Regions from separate parts of the Streptosporangium sp. NPDC002524 genome, predicted to be linked through region 2. Evidence: riboswitches for the same ligand, from Rfam matches in the RefSeq annotation. Region 2 holds a riboswitch; the other holds the start of a gene.

Region 1 (3,383 bases), on a different contig from region 2:
CCGACTGGTTGCGTTCGGGAGCGGGCTCACTCATCGAGGCTTCCCATTGTGATCCGGCAATCGAATACCTGGTCAAGGTAGGCGAGTCCGCCGCCCTGTGGCCACTTTGCAGCACAACGTTCTGCACTGCACAACAAACCGGTGGCCCGCCCCCGGTAACGGGGAGGCTTCCGGGGACCCGTCGTCGGCGGGTGAAGGTCCTGGCGGGGGGGAGTGGCGGGCGCGATCTCGCAGGCCTCTCGCCGGGTGCGCGCCCCGGTGCGGAGCGGCGGCCGGGCGGCCGGGTGGGGCGGTGGAGGACGGACACCCACCCGGTTCCGTTCTCCGCGATACCGATAATTTTTGCCTGGACCAGGGCAGAACTGTCCCTTGGGGCGGTTGACAGGCCAAAATTGGTCCGTGGTCAGGATCGGATCGGTAGAGATGAGCGATTGCGAGAGTGAGCGACTTCCGCCAGTTCTGGGCCAGCTGTTCGCCGACGGAGCCGACGGGGCCGGGGGAGCCGACGGGGGCGAGGACGGCGACGGGGCCGGGAAGGGCGCGGGCAGGAGGCTCTCGGTGGAGCTGCCGCCGGGGGACGTGGTGTGGCCCGACCCCGGTTACGCTCAGCTCGCCGTCCGTCGCCGTCCGGCGTTCTGGCTCAGCGAGGTGGCGGTCTCCGGCGAGTACTGGGCCCGGTTGAGGGCCCAGCACGAGCGGTCGGGCCTGTGGCCGGTGCTGCTGGAGGACTCCGTCCAGCCCTGGTCGGCCGGTCAGATCGCCCCGGACACGGCCGGTCAGATCGACAACTACCACGCCGCCGCGTTCATGGCCGAGGTGTGGTCCGACTGGATCGCCAAGGCTAACCTCGACCAGCTGGAGCTCCTCGACCCCTTTGGCCCCGAGTGTCCCGGCCCGGCCCCCTCGGGCAGGCTCGCCGCCGATCCCGGCGTGGTCGCCGACTGGTACGCCGGTCTGGTGGCCGAGCGCAGGACCCCGCTCGGGCTCGTCGCGGTCGAGCGCGGGGCCGACGCCCTCGCCGTCATGGGCTGGCAGGGCGCCCTGAACCACAACGAGTGGATGGTCCCGCTCGCGGCCGTCGTACGGAGCTGGGAGGACAGGTTCGGGGTGCGGGTGGTCGGGATGGGCTTCAACACCCTCGACCTCAGCGTCGCCGCGCCCCCGACGACCTCGGAGCACGCCCTGCACGTCGCCGCGGAGCACTGGACGTTCTGCCCCGACAGCATCATCCAGGGGGCGGGGAACCTCATCGGCTACGCCGAGCAGATCAAGGGCAGGAACGCCTGGTCGTTCTGGTGGGACTGAGCGGGGCGGGGGGCCGGCGGGCCGCAGCCGGCTCGCGAGGCCTTCGGGCGAGGTTCCCGGAACGGGACCGGCCGGGCGAGGTCGAGCCGCGGGCGTGGATTTCTCCGTACGGACCTCCGGGTGGGGATTCCCCTGTACGGACCCCCGGGCGTGAGGGCCGGGACGGAGTCCGGAAACAGGGCCTGAGACGGGGTTCCGGGGGCTGTTCCCGAAATGGGAGAGACATCCGTGCTGGTAGGACGGGTGTTGGCCTGGCGTGGCGATCGATGAGGCTTCCTTGAAGGTACTAGGTAGATCTTCTGGGGTTTTCATGGTGTTTGCTTTGCTTTGTCCGGTTTTGGTAGGTAGTGTCCACAGTTATCGGTAGGCGACCTGCCCTTCACAAGAGGGAGCGGCCGGCCGACGTCGAATCCCGAGAGCCCGTACGGGCTCCGGAGCCGGGGAACCACTTTTCCGGGGTGAATCCGCCGCGACAGCGCGGCGGTAGGGCAACTCCACCGCCCGAACCCGTCAGCTAACCCGGTAGACGAGATGGAGAGGAGATCCCCTCATGGATCACCGCGTCACCACGTCGGTGTACCCCGTGTTCGTGCCGGCCACCTGACTTTTCCGCCCCCCGACATCCCCCGTCCCCCCGACCCTCTCGCCGCCCCGATCGCGGCGTCCTCCAGATCGTGCTCCGCGTAGCGATTGCCTGAGATTCCGGCTACGCCCCCTTTTCCGACGAGCGCGTCCCCGCCAGTGCACCCCCTTCGGTGTGTCGCACACGGCTGCCCCGTTCCCTCGCGAAAGAGCCTTTTCTCCATGCGCCCCATCTTTGGTATGCACAAGAACGGCCTGAGCAAGTCCACCTGGCAGAACGACAATCCTCGCGGCAAGCGTCTCGCGGCCGCCGCCCTGATCGGTGCGAGCGTCCTCGCCTCCGCCGGTGTCGCCCTGGCGCTGCCCGCCACTCCCTGCTTCGCCGCCACCGCCGACCCCGAGGTCGGCGTGGCGAAGGCCAGTGCCGAGACCGTCCTCCTCCAGGGCGCGACCACGGCCTCCTACTTCTGGGACGACTCCTCCGGCCGGGCCGGTGACACCGGGCTGCCCGCCAGCGGCAGGCCGATGCAGAAGGGCATGATCGCCAGCCCGAGCTGGCCCCTGCTCACCGAGGGCTACATCATCTACAAGGGCAAGAAGGCCAAGTTCTTCGTCGGCGACCGCGGTCCGGGCTCCCCCTCGAACCAGGGCATCATGATCGACATCGACGCCAAGACCTTCGCCGACCTGACCGGTGGAACGTTCAACGCCGGCACGCTCGGCGTGGACGGCAACGGCGGCATGGGCCACATCGACATCAAGTACGTGGTCACCAAGTGGGGTGGCGGTACGGGGATCAAGAACCACCCCGTCGCGTTCTCCACCGGTGCCTGGAGCCGCAGGGACACCAGCCCGGCCAAGCCCCCGACGGTCGTCTTCGCCAAGGCCCAGGAACTGGGGATCGGCGTGCAGACCCAGCTGGCGAGCGCCGCGGCCCGGCCGTGGGCCGGCAAGCCCAAGGTCATGGTCGAGCCCGCCTCCTGGCACGCGCAGGCCGACGCGGCCGCCGCCGGCGCCCGAGCCGCCGCGATCGGCGCCGGAAAGAGCTGAGCCGGGAAGGGCTGAGCCGGGGCCTCCCCGCTCCCGGCCTCCCTCCTACGGGGACCAGGCCCACCAGGCTCTCGCCTGAACGGAACCCCCTGGCCGGAACCCCCTGGCCGGAGCTTCCCCGGCTCCCGGCCTTCCTTCCGCGGAGACCCGGCCCACCGGGCTCCCGTCCGGCGGGGCCCCCGGCCGAGGTTCTCCCCCCGGAGCCCACCCCGCCGGTGACCCGCTTTCCCCCGAATGGCATTCTGTCCCGCGGAACCAGCAAGGACGGTAGGAGCGCCATGACTCTGCGGGCCCCGGCGAACGGCATCGAGATCGCCTACGAAACCTTCGGCTCTCCGGGAGGCCGCCCCCTCCTGCTGATCACGGGCCTCGGCTGCCAGATGATCCAGTGGGACGAGAGGTTCTGCGCGCTGCTCGCGGACCGCGGGTACCACGTGGTGCGTTTC
Region 2 (3,383 bases):
TCCGCAGCCAGGGGGTGCTTGCCGGCTCGTGCCTGCGCTCGATCATGACATAGCCGCAAAGGCACTGACATATCATGAGTACTTCACGTAGCGCCTGCTATGTCAATACTGGACGCACGCTATGAAGAGTGGAACTTGACGACCTTTGAACAAGGCGTTTACCGTTCCTGGCGGACGGTATTCATTTCCGGCGTCTCGCACCCGGTTTCCAGAGTGGGGGGAGTGACTCTTGATGGCATATCCAGAAGTGGATTCACGCCATGGCGACAGCCCCCTGGGCATGAGCGATATCGGTCTCAGTGACGACGACCTCGTGCTGCTGGCTGAGCTCGCCAAGGGTGTCACGGTCGATCGGGTGGGGCGTCGCCTCGACATCAGCGGCCGGACGGTCAGACGCAGGCTCAGAGGCATCTGCGACCGCATCGGCGTTGCCACGGCCATCGAGGCAGTGGCCTGGGCAGCGCGCCGCCGCCTGATCTGACACACCGCCGCGTGTCCGGCAGGTCGGGCCGGACACGCGTGCGGGGCCGGACACGTGCCCGGCCCGCACACGGGCGTACGCCGGTCGATCCGTCGGCCGCCCACCCGCCTATCAGATCCGGTCGTCGATCCGGCTCCGCCGTGTACGTTCCCGGTTCGACCACGTGCGTTCCCGGTCCGACCGCATGCGTTTCCGGTCCGACCGCGTGCGTTTCCGGTTCAACCACGTCCGATCGCGCGCGTTCTCGGTTCGACCGTGTGGTTCGCGGTTCTGCCGCGTGCGTCCCCTGTTCCGCCGTGAACGTTTCCGGTTCGACCACGTGCGCCCCCGGTCCGGGCGTACGGGAATCCGGTCGCCGGTGCCGGTTCAGGCGGCGATGCGGACGCCTCCGGCGAAGGGGCGGTTGTCGATCGTGGCGATGTGGACGACGTCACCCGTCTGGGGGGCGTGGACCATCAGGCCCGCGCCGATGTAGATCCCGACGTGGTGCAGGTCGCTGTAGAAGAAGACCAGGTCGCCGGGGCGCAGCTCGTTCCTGGAGACGTGGGTGCCCGCGGTCCACTGGTCGCCGGTGTAGTGCGGCAGGCTGATGCCGACCTTCTGGTAGGCCCACATGACCAGGCCGGAACAGTCGAAGGAGTTGGGGCCCTCGGCGCCCCAGACGTACGGCTTCAGCTGCTGGGTGAGCGCCCAGCGGGTGGCCTCGGCGGCCTTGCCGCTGCCCACGATGGGCACGTTCGTCTTCACCCGGGCGCCCCTGTTGCTGACGGCCCTGGTGCGCACCTCGCTGAACAGGTCGCTCTCGACGCGGTCGACCAGCCGCTCGATCTTGGTCCGGTTGCCGTCGATCTCCGCCAGGATCTTCTTGACCTCCGCGGTCCTGGCCTTGGCGCTGGCCTGGGCCCGCCCGGCGGCCTCGATCGCCCGGCTCACCTGGGCGACCTCCTCGCTCTGCTGCTGCTGGAGCGCGTAGTTGGTGGTCGCCTGGTCGAGGAAGGTGTCGGGGTCGGTGGCCTGCGTGAAGGCGAGCCCGGAGTTGAGGCCGCCCGACATGTAGGTGCTCTGCGCGAGGAGGGTGGCCTTGGTGCGGCGGGACGCCAGCTCGGACTCGCTCGACGCGAGGGTCTTCTTGGCGCTCTCGGCGGCCCGCTGGGCCTGCCTGAGCTTGACCCGCTCGCCGTTGTAGCGCTCCGCGAGGACGCCGATCTCCTGGTGCAGCTTCTCGGCCTGCTTGGCCAGCTGCTGGAGGCTGGGCTCGGGGTCCGCGGTGGCCGCCACCAGCGGGGTGCCGAGGGTCAGGGTGGCGAATGCCAGGCCGACGACCGCCATGCGGCGGCGCAGCCCTCGTGGCGCGCGTGCTCGGCGGCGGGTGTCGTGACCCGCGTGCTCTCCTCCGTGGTCGCGCGTGCGCTTCACCAACAGGCTCCTTCTCCTCGGCCGCCTACCGGGTTAGCTGACGGGTTCGGGCCGGAGGCAGCCCTACCGGGTGCGCCGGTCGGCACTCGGATTCACCCCGGAGGACGTGGTGGGTCCCCGGTTCCCTGCGTGGGGGGATTCGGCGGGTCAGGCTTTTTACGTCTCTGACATCGAGCACGGAGATTAGTGCACCCGTGGTTCCTGCTCAACCAGAACTGCGAATTCAGTAGAGGTTTCGCAACTGAGGTGTCACGAAAAGATCACACGTCAATATGATCAACATGGCCATTACGCTGCCTTTGCCTCGGGTGTGACGGGTGTGACGGGTGTCTTCCCAGGTCCGGGACCGTGCCAAAGGTGAGCTACGGCACACCGGAGGTGCCGTGCACCGAGCGTGGTAAAGCGACTTCCAAGGGTCACGTGCGGCCTGCGAGCTGCGGGTTAAGGGTGAACCGTAATTGAAGACCCGCGAGGACGTACGCTGAACGGTCATGGAGCAGCTTGCTGAGCATTCTCCCGGGCCGGTCATCCAGGCCCCCGGAGACGGGGAGCGGCGCGCCGGATCCGCGGGGGCGGAGCGGGGTTCGCCCGGAGCGGGGACGGCCCCCGAGGTCACGGTCCGCCGCGCGCGCACCCAGGACGTCCGGGCCGTCAGGCGGCTCGTCGACACCTACGGCGGCGTCGGCCGGCGCCTGCTGGAGAAGGCCACCGTCACCCTGTACGAGGACGTCCAGGAGTTCTGGGTCGCCACCGACGCGGAGGGCGAGGTGATCGGCTGCGGGGCCCTGCACGTCCTGTGGGAGGACCTGGCCGAGATCCGCACCGTCGCCGTCGATCCGACCCGCAGGGGGATGGGGATCGGCCACCGGATCGTCTCCGCGCTCATTCGCACGGCCGCCGAGCTGGGCCTGCGCCGGGTTTTCTGCCTGACCTTCGAGGTCGACTTCTTCGCCAGGCACGGCTTCAGGGAAATCCAGGGCACACCCGTCGCGCCGGAGGTCTACGCCGAACTTCTCGCCTCCTACGACGAGGGTGTGGCGGAGTTCCTCGATCTGGAACACGTCAAGCCCAACACCTTGGGAAACTCCCGGATGCTGCTGCATCTGACACGGGAGCCCGACTCCGATGACTTTAGAGCTGACTGATCGGAAAGGTGACTGTTGATACCTATGTCGATACCTTGTGCAGCAGCATGCATGTGCGTCTGACATTTGCCACATGCGCAGTCTAAGTGAGGTGACGCGGTGAGCACCGGACAGCCGCCGTATCCACAGGATGATCCCGACCGCGATCGCACACCGTCGGGGCAGCCGGATTACGGACAGCACAACGCGGGTCGAGGCCCTGGCGGACTCGACCCCGACGTGACAGTCGTGGGGTACAGGTCGGAGGCCTCACAGCCGAACACCGGCCCCGGACAGAGCCAGCCCGGATACGGTCAGCAGGGCTACGGGCAGCAGGGCTACGGCCAGCAGCCCGACTACGG

Evidence for each region. Region 2 has a riboswitch for cyclic di-AMP ahead of ABT053_RS27220 (C40 family peptidase). Riboswitches for the same ligand answer to the same signal wherever they lie in the genome.
Region 1: linked by a shared signal. The riboswitch ahead of ABT053_RS08110 (hypothetical protein) and the one ahead of ABT053_RS27220 (C40 family peptidase) in region 2 are both predicted to bind cyclic di-AMP.

Annotation. Positions count from the first base shown of each region.
Region 1 covers NZ_JBEOWK010000004.1:229,253-232,635, forward strand. Annotated here, with positions in the region: gene ABT053_RS08100 (IclR family transcriptional regulator) at 1-34, opposite strand, end outside; gene ABT053_RS08105 (DUF4253 domain-containing protein) at 424-1,305, shown strand; cyclic di-AMP (ydaO/yuaA leader) riboswitch at 1,699-1,849, shown strand; gene ABT053_RS08110 (hypothetical protein) at 2,128-2,937, shown strand; gene ABT053_RS08115 (alpha/beta fold hydrolase) at 3,216-3,383, shown strand, end outside.
Region 2 covers NZ_JBEOWK010000016.1:222,509-225,891, reverse strand. Annotated here, with positions in the region: gene ABT053_RS27225 (helix-turn-helix domain-containing protein) at 233-481, shown strand; gene ABT053_RS27220 (C40 family peptidase) at 848-1,897, opposite strand; cyclic di-AMP (ydaO/yuaA leader) riboswitch at 1,906-2,052, opposite strand; gene ABT053_RS27215 (amino-acid N-acetyltransferase) at 2,389-3,042, shown strand; gene ABT053_RS27210 (RDD family protein) at 3,271-3,383, shown strand, end outside.